Regions from separate parts of the Paenibacillus sp. GM1FR genome, predicted to be linked through region 1. Evidence: riboswitches for the same ligand, from Rfam matches in the RefSeq annotation. Region 1 holds a riboswitch; the other holds the start of a gene.
The links. A riboswitch is a leader RNA that binds a small molecule or an ion and turns the genes downstream of it on or off. The one in region 1 is predicted to bind thiamine pyrophosphate.

Region 1 (7,547 bases):
CAGCTTGAAATTACACTGCGGACACATCGTACAGCTACCGTATTTCGTTTTCTAGACCCTGTATGGACCCGAGTGAGGGAACTGCTGCAAGAAGGAAAAGACCAGGGATTGTTCCAGGTCGAGTCCGTATCTTATGCGATGCTTCAGGTTATGGGTGTGGCTTTGGCGCACAAACGGGCCAAGAATTCACGATTTGGCTTTGATTATCAGGATATGAATACAGACGAGCTTGCTGAGCAGACAATTGAGTTCGTACTACGAGGATTGGGAGTGAACCACCATGAATGAAACCATTGATTTGATGATGAAACACCGCTCTGTACGCAAATTCAAGCCAGACCCGGTAAGTGATGAGCAGCTTGCAGCCATTGTATCTGCAGGGCAGATGGCTTCCTCTTCAAGTAGTGTGCAAGCATATACCGTAATTGCTGTGACTGACTTAGAGCAAAAAGCCAAGCTGGCTGAATTGGCAGGCAACCAGGCCTATGTCAATGAATGTCCGGTGTTTCTCGTATGGTGTGCTGATCTGTATCGGCTGAGTGATGCCGCGAAACGTCATCTTCCTGAGAAGGAATCGTATGCCGATTCAACCGAGAATTTCATGGTAGCCACGATTGATGCTGCTCTGGCTTCCCAGAATGCCGCTCTTGCAGCAGAGTCGCTTGGTTTCGGAATTGTATATATCGGCGGGCTTCGTACCCGGATTGAGGAAGTAGCCGAGTTATTGGGATTACCGGAAGGGGTATATCCGGTGTATGGCATGTGTATTGGTGTTGCAGATCAGGAAACGGGAATTCGCCCGCGTCTGCCACTTAATGCAGTTCTGCATCGTAATCGTTATAATGCCGAGCAGAGCATCAAAGGTGTTGAGCAGTATGATGAGACAACGACGGCGTACATGAAAGCACGGACTAACGGTGAACGAACAACTCCATGGTCCGAACTGATGGCGAAGCGCTTGACTGAGCCGACAAGGTTGCAAGTGAGACCGTTCCTGGAAGGCAAAGGATTCTTGAAGCGTTAAGTTATATATGTAGTTTAGAAGTCAGTCGGGGCGAAGCCGACTGGCTTCTTTGTGCTGTGCTGGCAGGGCATGCGAGTGTACTTGCAGTTACCTGATTGTACTCAAGTTAAGCCATAGAAACGCTTTGTGTTCTGATAAAAGAGACGGGCGGCCCGCTCGGTTCCCATGCCGGTGATCTCACTCCATGCCTGAATGACTTGTCTGGTCATGGCCGGGTGTGTCATTCGTCCCTGAAATGGCCCTTCGAAGGGCCAAGGTCCGTCGGTCTCGGCCATCACTTGTTCTGATGGATATTGCCGGGCGAGTTCACGAATCTCTTCTTCATACCGAATATCCGGCGTGAAAGAGATGAAATAACCGTTGTCCGCCATTCGCCTTACGGTTTGGCGAGAACCTTTGAACCAATGGAAATGAGCACGTCGGAACTGATATTGCTCCAGCAAATCACAGACGATATCCGCATCTTCGTATACCGCATGAAGGACAAGTGGTTTGTTGTGCTTTTTGGCGAGCTGGATGAAACGTTCAAGCAACTCGATATACCCGCTCTGATTGAAGGGCTGCCCTGCTTGCTCCGCTTCCTGACGGTTGTAATAGGGGAGGCCAACTTCTCCTATGGCTGTAGCTTGTCCAATATGCTTCTCGATCCATTGGAAGAACAGGTCCATTTCTGCAACGGACGGCAGCTCCTGTTCCGGATGGAAACCGAAGGCCGGATAGATGTTACGTGGATGTTGTTTGGCAAGCTCCAGATTGACCCGGGCAGAAGCGAGATTCATGGACACGGCAATGACTGCCTCGACTTGCTGAGACGGGAAAGATAACAGCATCTCGCGTTGTTTGTCAGAGTTATACTGATCGAAGTGAATATGAGCATCAATTAATGGTGCAAAAGCTTGAGAATGCACGAGGGAATTCCTCCTTGTGTTCATTTATATTCTAACTATGTTACGCAGAATTTCTTGTGGTGGATCACCCATTAAAGGGAAAAAATAACTTAAAAACCCGCGCTATTATGATAGGCGGGCTTTCTGCTGTTCTTCTCGCATCCACTGTGCAATCTGCCGTTTACGCTCAAGGAATGCGGATTCCTCCGTAATTTCTTCTCGTCTTGGGCGATCAAAAGGAACATGTACCTCGTGCAACACCGTTGCAGGTCGGTTGGATAATACATAGACCCGATCTGCAAGTAGCAATGCTTCTTCGATATTGTGGGTGATGAACAGCACCGAGCGGCGGTTCTGTTCCCAGATATCGAGCAGCCAGCGCTGCATGTCGCTACGTGTCAGTGCATCCAGCGCGCTGAAAGGTTCGTCCAGCAGCATGAGTTCCTGCGGACTGAGCAGGGCACGCAGAAATGCAACACGCTGCTGCATTCCGCCCGACAGCATATGAGGATAGGCCTGCTCGAACCCGGCAAGACCCACGCTACTTAACCACTTACGAGCTTCCTCAAGTGCTTCGGCCCGAGGGGGTGCACTTGAGGCTACTTCACCAGCAAGCAGTACATTATCTTCAATGGTGCGCCACGGGAAAAGAGCAGGCTGTTGGGGCATATAACTGATCTTGCCACGCTGTCCCGTTACATTCTGACCGTTCATAAGCACTTGGCCTTCCTGTGGCTTCAGCAGACCGCCGATGATATGGAACAGGGTGCTCTTGCCACAGCCAGAAGGTCCAACGATAGCAACAAACTCGCCTTGCTCCACAGTCAGGGACAGGCCGTTCAGAACCGGTAGCTTGCTACGCCGTTCACGGAATGATGCATGAACATTAACAACGTCCAGTGCAGGTGGAACCGGAGCAGGAGTCGTGTTGGCAGGTCGATCAGGCGTAGCCGAGTTAAACTTTTCACCGTGCGTTGGCTCCATTACACTTGCTCCTCGTCCAGGCTGGACTTGTTCATCCTGTTGCAGATTCATATGGTCATCACTTCCTAATATACAGATTACTTCTTTACTACCGCTTCTGTGGCCGCCAGCGCACGAGCAGCTTCTCCAGCAGGGCAATGAACAGGAAGAGCAGCAAGCTGAGCGCGACAATAATCATGATCGCTACGAATAGGCGATCCGTACGATAAGCCGACTTTTGCAACATCATATAATAACCAATACCCTTGTCTGCACCAATCCATTCGGCGATGATGGCGCCCATCACGCTATAGGTAGCGGCGATTTTGACACCGGAGAACACGGATGGCAGCGCATGGGGGAGCTCCAGCTTCCAGAAGATCTGATGACGCTTTGCACCAGCCATGCGCATATAGTTCATCATCGCCGCGTCAGTACGGGTCAAGCCGTCCATGGCCGCCACTGCAACGGGGAAGAAGCAGACGAGGATGATGGTAATCAGCTTGGGCAACAGCCCGAATCCGAACCAGATTAACAGGAGCGGCGCGAGCGCGATGGTTGGGATATTTTGACTAAGAATAAGTAAAGGATACAGGGCTGACTTGAGAAAAGGGACCAAATGTAGCACCATCGCAATCAGTAATCCAACCGCTGTTCCAGCGGCGAATCCAATCAGCGTTAACTGAATGGTTGCGGAAGCGTGCATGCCAAGCCGTTCGGCCTGGGTTGCCGCTTCGCGGGCGATGTCGGACGGTGCAGGCAGCATCCATTTCTCAATATGGAAGAGGGAGACGGCTCCCTGCCATATCGCTATAAAGAGAATAACCGCCACAATGGGCGGCCATACACTTTTGAAATAGGCAGGCATTAGCGATACTTCTCCGTCAGGGTATCCATGCTGAAGCCGGTAGGGCTATGGGCGATTTTGATCTGGGAGATGATGCTTGGGCTGCCAGCCTCCACGAGTACCTCGTGCATTTTACGGACAACTTCCAGCAGTTCCTCTAGTTCCCCCTCCATCGTGGTGTCGAGCGCGTTCACCTGATATTTCAGGCCGGATTGCTGAATAACTTCAATGGCGCGATCAACGTAAGGATAAGAGTTCTCGCCATTTGGCGTTTTCGGGATAACCTGAATGCTAAGTAGTGTGCTTGCCATGAGAGATCACGGCTCCTTTCGTGATATATAAAATGAACTAATGACTGTTACACTTGCCACTTCGATGACAGAATAACCTTCCAATCGCTGTTATCCCCAGATTTTTTTGATTCCCTTTCTCTAAAGGGAAAATCCGGTGATAGCGTATGCTTCCGATGCAGCTTTCTTTCAGAAAGCTTTTAGGCGACCGCTTCGCTTTTTCACGTTATTTCTGTCCTCTCCGTCCTCGTGTAAAATTTAAGTTCGTTTTATATGAGAAATTTTATTGGGGTAAAAACTCGTTTGTATATGCCTTGCTCACATCGATCTGTTCATCCAGCAGTTTTTTGCTAAACATCCAGTCAGTGTAGTTTTGCCATACTTTCTGCTTTTGCTCACCCCAGCGCGGGGCGTCATCTGTGTACTTGGGACTAAGCCATTTCTGGCTTGCCAGCACCAATTCCTTATCCAGATCCGGTACGGCCTTGATCAGAATGTTCGCTGCGTCTTCGGGATGATCAATCGCATATTGATACCCCTCGGAAGTGGCTTTCAGGAATGCTTTCACCAACTCAGGGTCGTTTTGGATCGTCTGCTCGTTTGTTACGAGGACAGGTGTGTAATAATCCAGTGCATCTGAATAATCCTTCACATATAACATGTCGATCGGTTCCCCGCGCAGTTCGGCTTCAATACCTGTCCAGGCGTAGAAAATCCACGCGAAATCAATGTCCCGTTTCACTGCGGTGAAAAAGTCAGCATCACCCATGTTAATGTTTTTCACTTTGGATACATCGGCGCCGTCGCCTTCCATAATGGATTGCATCACGGCTTCTTCGACTGGGGAACCCCAACCGCCATAGGTTTTGCCTTCAAAATCTTTCGGTGACTTGATATTCCGATCCGCCGGAGCGGCGAACCCGGATGTATTATGCTGAATAACTGCTGCAATGGAGACGAGTGGAACACCCTGTGTGCGGGCTTGAGTTACACTCTCCTGATAACTTACGCCAAAAGGCACTTCATTCGATGCAACCATCGTATCTGCGCCACCGGCACCTGGTTGTACAATCTCCACGTTCAAGCCTTCGGCCTTGTAAAAACCTTGATCTACAGCTGCATAAAGGCCTGTATGATTCGTATTTGGTGTCCAGTCGAGCACCACTTTAATATCTTTCAGGGCGGCAGTGTCACCTTCGTTGCTGCTTTCCGTATTTGTGCCGCCGTTCTGCCCAGCTGGGGCAGCTTCTTTGCCACCACATGCGGCTACAGTTACCATAAGCACGCATAAGAGCAACAATCCCATCGTTTTACGCCATTTCATCTGTGGTTCTCTCCTTCGGTATGTCCGGCCGATTGGCACGGGGTACTCCTTGGCTTCATATCCAATCATCTTGCATAAATCGACAGATTTATACCAGTTGAGATCCGGATGACGTTATTTTTGAACAAGTAAAACGTCCATCGATGTCATTCAAGGAAGCCAGACCGCGTTTAGCGGCAGTTTTTCTTGCAATATCAGGAAGGTGATGCTTCCAGTCTTATACTTTCTGATAGTAACAAAAAAAGCGCCCCGTATTCCGGGACGCGTGCAGGCGTTAGAGAGGTGGCGTTCAGCCATAGGGCTGTGCCATTTCGATATACTCCGATTCCTACGCTGGCATGATCCAGATCAGGTCTAAGGGTTAGTATCTTGGTGGGATACACTCTCAGCCGGCCAATTCCGACTCCCCTGGGAAACTATGAAGTTACGGGCATTACTAGGTGTAATTATAGGCCAGCGGGTGGAACGTGTCCAGTCATGAACTGGATAGGGACACGTATAAGTTATCAAACAGGCCGTTATACATATGTATAACAGCCTGCTTGGATGTGTTATTTTCAATAATTATCGTGGCGAATCATATAAGGCAATCTGACTGAGTGCAAAAGCATCGGATTTTGGGTCATAACCTACCTGTTTCTGAGTGGTTTCCAGATTCAATCGTTTAAACCGATTATTCGAGATCCCATGCAGTATGGTGAAGGGTTCCAGATCGGTAGTTGTAATTGCTTTGAACATCAAATCACACAAGTCAGCCGGACTAATATACGCGCTCATATCCCTTGCCTCCAGCACGGGTCCGTCCGGTTGAAAATCATCATATGCACCTATACGTATTGCTACACTTTGTAAACCTTCGGTATACGCAAAATAGGAAGCGAGCGATTCTCCAAAACATTTGCTAACCCCGTACAAATTCCGTGGGCGTGTGGGCATGTCCGGATAGACTTGAGCATCTATGGGATACCCCTCAATCGTCTGTGCACTGCTTGCAAGAATGACTCTTCGTACACCTTGGTCTTTAGCTGCACGGAATACATTAAATGTACCTTTGATATTGATGTCCAACAACGATTCATAAAATCCGGCATTCGGGGAAGGATCTCCCGCCAGATGTACAACCACATCCATGCCTTCGCAAGCACGCTGACAGGCTTCGGGGTCTGTCACATCCAGTGTCATGATCTCATGGCTTGTCCCTTGATACGTATGCAGTCTGTCGATATTCAAATCCGTAAGTCGCAGGTGAAATGTCTCTGACAAGTGTTGGGACAAGTCACGTCCAATTTTTCCGGCTGCGCCGGTAATTAAAATGTTCATGAAATCAGCTCCAATTCTTAGCGCTGGAAGAACTCAATCCATTCCTTTTCAGGTCCATAGATGAAGAAATAGCGGTAACCGTTAGGCAATGTAATAATCTCTCCATCGATAAATTCGGCTTCGGTGGCTTGGATGCGTTTGTACTCAGAATCGAGGTCATCCACGTGGATGGCAAAATGGTGCACCGTACCTTCGGAAGGCAGCTTGTCGCTGTATCCTTGAATTAACTCAATCTCAGTCTCATTACTTCCATTGAAGCCAAGGAAGGCGAGCTGAATGATACCGTTGGTATGGGTCACCCGGTCTTTCAATTCAAGACCAACGATCTCCGTGTAGAAACGCAGCGTGGTCTCCAGATCACGAACGGCAATGCCGACGTGGTCAATGCGCTTTTGAAAACTCACAATCAAAAACCTCCTTATGTAGTGAATGTTTCTACCATTTTAAGGGATATCATAGAGCTGTACTACATGGTTGTCAAATCCAATTTTAAATTGGAAAAATCATAATTGTTCACAGAATGTTCACTTATGCGGAGGGTTTGGTCATCTCTATAATTACGAAGGTAAACAGAGAGGATGAGAGAATTGCCAACCAGCAAGAAGGAACAAATTATTTTCGGATTAATGATGTGTACAGGAATGGTCTTGGTCATGATGTTCTTCAATCTATGGCACAGTGGGTTACTCGGCAAGATGTCCCCGCTTGAGATACTGCTTCAATTCATATTATGTTTTGTCATCGCGTTTCTGGTGGAGTCTTTCATTGTTGGCCCTGTGGCGAGAAAGATTGCATTCTCCTTGCCCTTTGACAAGTCCAACAAGATTTTGGGTGTGCTCGTCATGTCATTTTTCATGGTGATTGGCATGGTTCTGATCATGTCCATGTATGG
Region 2 (7,547 bases), on a different contig from region 1:
CACAATCGTTAAGTGTCCGACTCCTGAACGAACTAACGTTTCTGCAATTCCTGTTCCGAGTGCGCCAGCGCCTACAATTAAAACTCTGCTGCCCTTTAATCTGGCCTGGCCTTCCTTGCCAAGTGGCGCGTACCGTTCCTGTCTGGAATAACGATCGGCCTGCTCGGAAGATGTTAATTGATCTGTCATGTATGAACCATTCCTTCCACCGGACTACTGGCTGCTGCATAACGCTTTACGGGAATCATGCCTGCCTCATATGCCAATCTACCCGCTTCTACCCCCAATCGCATCGCTTTAGCCATGCTCACTGGATCCCCTGATCCGGATACGGCTGTATTTAACAATACGCCATCGGCACCAAGTTCCATCGCATAAGCAACATCTTTTGGGGAGCGCAATCCTGCATCCACAATTACAGGTACAACGGCCTGCTCAATGATGATCTCAAGGTTATAGGGATTGATGATACCTCTACCAGCTCCGATGGGAGAAGCGCCAGGCATTACAGCATGTACGCCAAGCAATTGCAGCCTTTTGGCCAGAATGACATCATCTGAAATATAAGGCAATACCGTGAAGCCCTTTTCCAGCAAAATTTCGCAAGCCTTGTACGTTTCAATCGGATCTGGGAGTAACGTCATTCCATCTCCGATGACTTCGACTTTTATCATATCACAAAGTCCTGAAGCCCGCGCAAGCTCAGCAATCCGCACCGCCTCTTCCGCATTGGAAGCCCCCGCCGTATTCGGAAGAAGTGTGTATTTGTTCAAATCCAACGTATCCAGGAAATGCTTCTGATTACGTTCCTCCAGATTCAGACGACGAACAGCAAAGGTTAAAACTTCCGTTTCAGATGCTTCCACAGCCTGACTTTGCACTTCCAGATCGGAAAACTTGCCTGTTCCGAGCAACAATCTGGACTCAAACGTATATTTACCAATGTTCAACATCATCAACCGCCTCCTACAAAATGTACAATCTCAATTCGATCGCCTTCTCTTAATGCCGTCGTTTCATGGTACTCGCGGGTTAAAATATGCTTATTCAGCTCTACAACTACAGTCTTGACTTGCAGATCAAAAGATTGAAGCAGTTTATCCACACGATTCAATCTGTCTTCAATCTCCATCCGTTGACCATTAACGATGATATTCACTGCACCACTCCCTTTCTGTTCAATCGCTCAGGGCTCAGCGCCTCAATTCCGAGCTCTTCTGAGCTTTTGCCCGCGAGCAATTCAGCGATTAGTCTGCCTGTTATCGCACTGAGCAAAATACCGTTACGGTAATGTCCAAAGGCGGCAAACAGCCCGGGAACACTTTCGCAAGCACCTATATAAGGCAGTCCATCGGGAGTTGCCGGTCTTACGCCTGCCCACGCTCGTATAAATTGCGCTTCTTTCATCCCAGGCACCCAGTGGGTAGCCGCTGTGATCAGCTTCTGAACACCCTGTACAGAAACGTTCAGATCCGTTCTGCCTGGTAGACTGGTTGCCCCGAGCCAAACTTCGCCATTGGCTTTGGGAACAATATAGATATCCTCTGCATACACCGTTCTGTCAGGTCTGTACCCTGCATGTTCATCTGCGAACTGAACGGCGGCTATTTCACCTTTTACCGACCACACAGGCAAGCTCAGATTCACATGTCTCATCAACTCTTCACTCTGTAATCCAGCCGCTATAATGACATGTTTGCATCTCATCTCGCCGATCGATGTGTTGATCCCCTGCACGCCGTGTTCGTTTGCTTGCACACGTATATCCTGTATGTCCTCCATAACCTGTGCTCCCAATACTTGAGCGGATTCAGCATATGCCTTTGTTAGATGGACTGGAAGAATCTCACTCTCGTAAGGTCTGTAGTAGGCTCCATACGTATCTCTGTTAAGCCATGGTGCCTCCTGTTGCACAACGGAACGATCCCACCACACCTCATCAGCAGACAACGCAGACTTCCGATTATTCTTATAGCTGCTTAATTCACTGTATGAACGAAAAGGAGTTAGGAATCCATGGCGTTGCAGACCAACCTCTACATCACTGAGGGTAGCCATTAGTACCTTTTGCTCATGAAGTAACTGCCTGCTCTGCCTGGCAAGCTTAGCCATCAAAGGATGAGCAAAATCCTCACTGTCTGCCGCCAGCATTCCAGCAGCTGCGCAAGAAGTGCCTCCTGCAATCGCCGAACGATCTACCAGCAGTACATCCTGTCCACGGGAAGCAAGCTCATACGCAATGGCACATCCAACAACGCCTCCACCTACAATAATCGTTTCTGCATGAATCTTATCCGGTCTATCAGTAATGATCTTTTTCATCCTCTCATCTCCTTGATTCAGCGGCTCAGACTTTCTGTAGCAACGATAGCCTGCCTTAATAATGCAGCCGCCCGATCCGGGGAATCGCTCGCCCATACATTCGAAATCACAGCGACTCCCTGTGCGCCTGCAGAGCGAATAGCGTGAATGTTTCCCGGTTCGATGCCCCCAATCGCCATGACAGGAATGGAGACACCAGAGCACACTTCAGCCAGAGCATATAATCCTCTTGGTTCAAGATCAGGCTTACTGTTGGTTGAGTAGACATGCCCGAAGAAAAGGTAATCGGCTCCCCGTTCTTCAGCGATTTTTGCCTCATCGATTGAATGAACAGATACACCCAGACGAAGTCGCTGCACATTGCTTATAACAGCAGGGTTATAGTTACGTATCGCATCTTGCCCCCAATGTACACCGCCATAGATGTCATTCTGTGAAGGCAGCTCTGAACCATTGATAACGATGCGACAAGATGGAACGCCAACACCGCGCAGACTTTCAGCCCAACCGATCTTTTGTTGCCACGGGAGTTGTTTCTCTCGTATATGGATGTAGTCCACCCATGGCCAAACGTCCTTTGCAGCTTTTACAAAAGATGCTTGATTCCCTACACCCGTAGATACAACATGCAGTTCAAATGATCCGTGTACACGTACATGAGAAATTACCGTACTTTTCATCTCCTTCCATGCGTGAATGCTATGAAAACACAAAAAAGCCACTCCCGTAGGGGAGTGGCTGCGTATTAATTATAGGACCAGATGACTGACTGATACATACAGTTCATTTCGTGCAATAAAGCTATAGACCTTATAGCCATAACGTTATACACGCAACTGCATGTTTCAATTTACTAAGCAGACGGTTGAGATCCTTTTGAGTTGCCGTTTGCTCACGTCATTCACTGAAACGCGCTCGCCACTTCCCTACGCTGGTATGATCCAGATCAGGTGCAAAGGGTCCGGAATCGCATTCTTCCATCTCAGCCACATCGTGCGGCCCCCCTAGTGTTCATATGAAGTTGTAGCCTATGTTACCATAGAAGGATTTTTTTGTCACCGTTCATTTCTATTAGCGTTGCTTGAATTGTCTAATTTTTCTCAGACCATTCTTCAACATTCCATGTTTTGGTAACCCAACCCTCGTAGAAATCAGGTTCATGAGATACCAGCAACACCGTTCCCTTGAATTCTTGCAAGGCACGCTGTAACTCAGCTTTAGCTGTGACATCCAAATGGTTCGTCGGCTCATCGAATAGAATCCAGTTGCTTTCACGCATCAAGAGTTTGCATAAACGAACCTTGGCTTGCTCTCCACCACTCAGCATGTTAAGCGGACGGGTAATGTGCTCATTTTTCAACCCACAGCGAGCGAGATGACCCCTGACTTCATTCTGGGTCAAATGTGAAAACTCATTCCAGACATCCTCAATCGGCGTGATATTCCCAGCACGAACTTCCTGCTCAAAATATGCCGTTTCGAGATAATCTCCCAAAAAGGTTTTTCCACTGAGTGGAGATATTCTTCCCAAGATCGTCTTCAGCAGTGTCGATTTACCCACACCATTACAGCCTACGATGGCAATTTTCTCACCACGTTCAATCGTCATTGTCATTTTAGGTAGCAAAGGATACGTATATCCAATTTCAAAATCAATACCCTCAAAGACCGTTTTGCTGCTCGCGCGGGCATCCTTGAATTTGAACGTTGGTTTGGCCGCTTCATCTGGACGATCAATTCGATCAATCTTGTCCAGCTGCTTCTCCCGGCTCTTCGCTCGACCTGAAGTGGAAGCACGTGCCTTGTTACGCTGAATGAAATCTTCCTGCTTCTTGATGTACTCTTGCTGCTTCTCGTACGCATCAATATGCTGAGCTTTATTCATATCGGCCATCTCCAGGAACTTGTTATAGTTCGCTGCATATCGCGTTAATTTGGCAAACTCCAAATGATAAATGACATTTACGACTTCATTCATGAATTCCGTATCATGGGAGATTAGAAGAAATGCGTGCGGGTAGTCCTTCAGGTAACGTGACAACCATTCAATGTGCTCTACATCCAGATAGTTGGTCGGCTCATCCAGCAAAAGAGCTGTAGGTTTCTCGAGCAGAAGCTTGGCAAGAAGCACCTTGGTACGTTGTCCACCACTTAGAGCTGCGACATCCCGATCAAGACCAATTGCGGACAAACCAAGACCATTGGCCATCTCTTCTACTTTTACGTCAATCAGATAGAAGTCGCCCTGCTCCAGTTGTTCCTGAATATCGCCCATCTCTTCCAGCAACTGTTCCAGCTTATCTGGATCTGCATCTGCCATCTGGTCCGTAATATTCATCATTTCTTTTTCTAATTCAAGCAACGGAAGGAATGCATCCTTAAGAACGTCACGAATAGTTTTGCCTGGGGTAAGCTTCGTGTGCTGATCCAGATATCCATAACGGACCTTAGGTGTCCATTCCACTTTTCCACTATCTTTAAGCAATTTACCGGTAAGGATGTTCATTAATGTGGATTTACCCACACCATTGGCACCAACAAGTCCTACGCGCTCTCCGGCAAGTAAACGAAACGATACATTTTTAAATAACGTGCGATCTCCAAAATTGTGACTTACGTTCTCTACTGACAATAAACTCATAAGATGAGGTTGCTCCTATCTATTAGACATTACTTTTGTTATTGTTCCGAAACCCTATTCTAGCACAGGTTCCGTCTTTTCTGAAAGTAATGTAAACAGTTCACGAACCTCTTACATGATTTTGTCATACAGGCTACCCTAACGATTAGAGCATTTATATTCGAAATAGCCTTGTGCAGCTGCTTGTTTTGCGTCTGTAAACACCTCTTCAGCACGGTAACCATTACCACATGTGGAGGGATAGTAGTACTTGATACCCGTTAAAGGATCTACCCCACCTACGATGGCCGTTTTCTTCACAAGTCTGCCTCCACCGATCGCATAATTGTTGATCTTTTGGTCACCCACACCTATACCTTGGATAAAGGCCATAATCCCTGTATCGTTAATGGAGTTGTACCAATCTTCCTGCGCAATCAGGGGCATCGTAAACGTATAGGAAATACCGTTCTTTCTGGCAAACTCATTATGGCGGTTAATCACATCAGCCAGATCATCCTGCACAGTAGTCACAATCCGGCTTTGTCTAACTTGCTCAAATACGCTGGTATTCTGAAGTAAAGGAATCTGTGTGGTTGAAGCCAGTTCTTTTTGAAATCCCTCAATCCATTTCCCTGCACTTGCGTCGTAGGCATATACGTAGTCGTCCAGTGTAAAGTTAATACTGTTACCATTAGAATCTGAATATGTATAAGGTTTCTTGGGGCTCCATACTCGCCTGAAAGAATCTTCAAGGTTACCTGTCAACTCTGTTTCTGTGGACAACATATAATAGCCGTCATAATCCAGAATAAGTACGGCAGGAATGTAATTAAACATGTTTCGAATAGCTGCGGGATCATCCTGAATCCCCATATTCAAAGCCATCGTCTGCGTAAATGTCAACAAGGCAAGCTCCTTATCGGCTTTAACAAACTTGGTTGAATCATAACCTGCTTCATCATTTTGCTTCTCATTCTGATGCATCACTGCACCTGCATCCATGACTGCAGTTTGAAGTGCAGATCTGTATCGATGACCAAGATATTGAGCCTCTTCGGCATCTTGGGTATGGAGTGAGATGATCCAGAAGAGCGGGAAGAAGATCAGCACAAATACAATGGATAGCTCAGTAATCTTCATTGAGGACCATACCTCCGTATGTTACAAATACTGCTGAAGCCTGAGCCGTACCACTCAACCATTCACGAATGAGCATGGAAGGTGTACGATTTGTATTTTGGAGCGTCACGGTGAAAAAATCCCCTGTCGTCAACGTATATCTTCGGCCAGGATCATCAACCGGTATCACACCTGAGGATGAGAATAGTCTCTCTCGAATCTGAGCTGCATAATATCCATCCTGCACTACTTCATAGGTCCCGTTAAAACTGTTATTGTCCATCGGGTCTATATAGTGAGGTACATATTTCTTATGTAAATGTTCCATCGACACCTCATACACATTGCCCGTCTGGGCCAGTTGCTCCTCAAACTCAGCCAACATTCGAGGTGAAATATACCCTTTTGTTCGGACAGCATCAACAAAACGTGTTACATTCTGAACAGCCGTCATACGTGCTATATCATCCTGCCGATCGGCTGTTTCAGCAGCTGGGTACACATAGAGCAGAAGGACTGCGAGCAATACGGCAAGCAGCTTGGATGCGGCATTAATCAATTCACACTCGCCTCCTTCCAAAAAACAATCTTGAGCAGTTCTCCAGTTTCATTTCTTATAAACTCTGGTCTGTAGGTGGCATCGAGCTGGACAGGAATCGTCGCTGTTTTGCTGACAAGTGGATCGATCACATACGAAGTTCCATCTACCTCCACAGTAATGCCTGTGCCTGTCATCTGTCTCACGGTATGCAACACTTCCGCACCACTATACTGATACGGATTGGTGGTATGCAGTGTTGTTGTCAGCCGACCTTCCATGCCTGCTGTTGTCTGTACTCTGTCGTTCAAGGCCGCTGATAAAATCTTAACATTCTGTTGCCCGTACAGGCAGGCTGTCACAAACAGGACAACCGCCGTACAAAACAACATGAGATGCTGTGTATTCCGGGACATGTTAAACCAACTCCTGTCAGGATTGCTGGAAGATCAGCCCTCTTACCACGTTCGAACGGTCTTTTACGATAATGGCTTTGAATTTACCACTTGGATTGACATATTGATTTTCTTTTTCACTCATGGTCTGGTTAATAATCCCCACTTTATCGTCGGGTGCAATAACCGAGCCGTAGTCCGCATTATTGAGATCCTGTGAAATGTTTAATTGATTGCCGTACCATTGACCCGCTTTATTTTTACCTGTAATAACTTGAATACCGAACTGATCCTTGTCCGCATATTTACGCAGCGCATTCGTTACCTGTGATCCACTGATGGTTGTTCCGTCATATACCGTAAATGCAGCCTGGGACAACTCGGTTTGGATATCAGCAAAATTGTTCTGGGCCGTCTTGGTTGCCTCCTGAGCCGAAATAAACAACAGAACTACAATTGTGATCAAAGCGATTGTTAAGAATATCCCTGCTGCCACCTTTAAAGCGCTTGATGCATTGTTCATGATAAATCCTCCCAAGTTATAAGTTAT

Region 2: it holds a riboswitch for thiamine pyrophosphate, as region 1 does, so the genes downstream of both, PAEAM_RS09995 (thiamine phosphate synthase) here and PAEAM_RS15530 (ABC transporter substrate-binding protein) in region 1, are expected to answer to the same signal.

What each region holds. Positions count from the first base shown of each region.
Region 1 covers NZ_MKZL01000021.1:35,720-43,266, reverse strand. The annotation lists gene PAEAM_RS15560 (TetR family transcriptional regulator) at 1-288, shown strand, start outside; gene nfsA (oxygen-insensitive NADPH nitroreductase) at 281-1,024, shown strand; gene PAEAM_RS15550 (TatD family hydrolase) at 1,126-1,956, opposite strand; gene PAEAM_RS15545 (ABC transporter ATP-binding protein) at 2,038-2,946, opposite strand; gene PAEAM_RS15540 (ABC transporter permease) at 2,984-3,742, opposite strand; gene PAEAM_RS15535 (thiamine-binding protein) at 3,742-4,032, opposite strand; gene PAEAM_RS15530 (ABC transporter substrate-binding protein) at 4,295-5,335, opposite strand; TPP riboswitch at 5,643-5,755, opposite strand; gene PAEAM_RS15525 (NAD-dependent epimerase/dehydratase family protein) at 5,900-6,655, opposite strand; gene PAEAM_RS15520 (VOC family protein) at 6,673-7,059, opposite strand; gene PAEAM_RS15515 (DUF2798 domain-containing protein) at 7,234-7,547, shown strand, end outside.
Region 2 covers NZ_MKZL01000011.1:946,420-953,966, reverse strand. The annotation lists gene PAEAM_RS10015 (ThiF family adenylyltransferase) at 1-189, opposite strand, end outside; gene PAEAM_RS10010 (thiazole synthase) at 186-953, opposite strand; gene thiS (sulfur carrier protein ThiS) at 956-1,159, opposite strand; gene thiO (glycine oxidase ThiO) at 1,156-2,322, opposite strand; gene PAEAM_RS09995 (thiamine phosphate synthase) at 2,340-3,002, opposite strand; TPP riboswitch at 3,229-3,338, opposite strand; gene PAEAM_RS09990 (ABC-F family ATP-binding cassette domain-containing protein) at 3,413-4,963, opposite strand; gene PAEAM_RS09985 (hypothetical protein) at 5,102-6,085, opposite strand; gene PAEAM_RS09980 (hypothetical protein) at 6,072-6,623, opposite strand; gene PAEAM_RS09975 (hypothetical protein) at 6,620-7,018, opposite strand; gene PAEAM_RS09970 (hypothetical protein) at 7,035-7,520, opposite strand.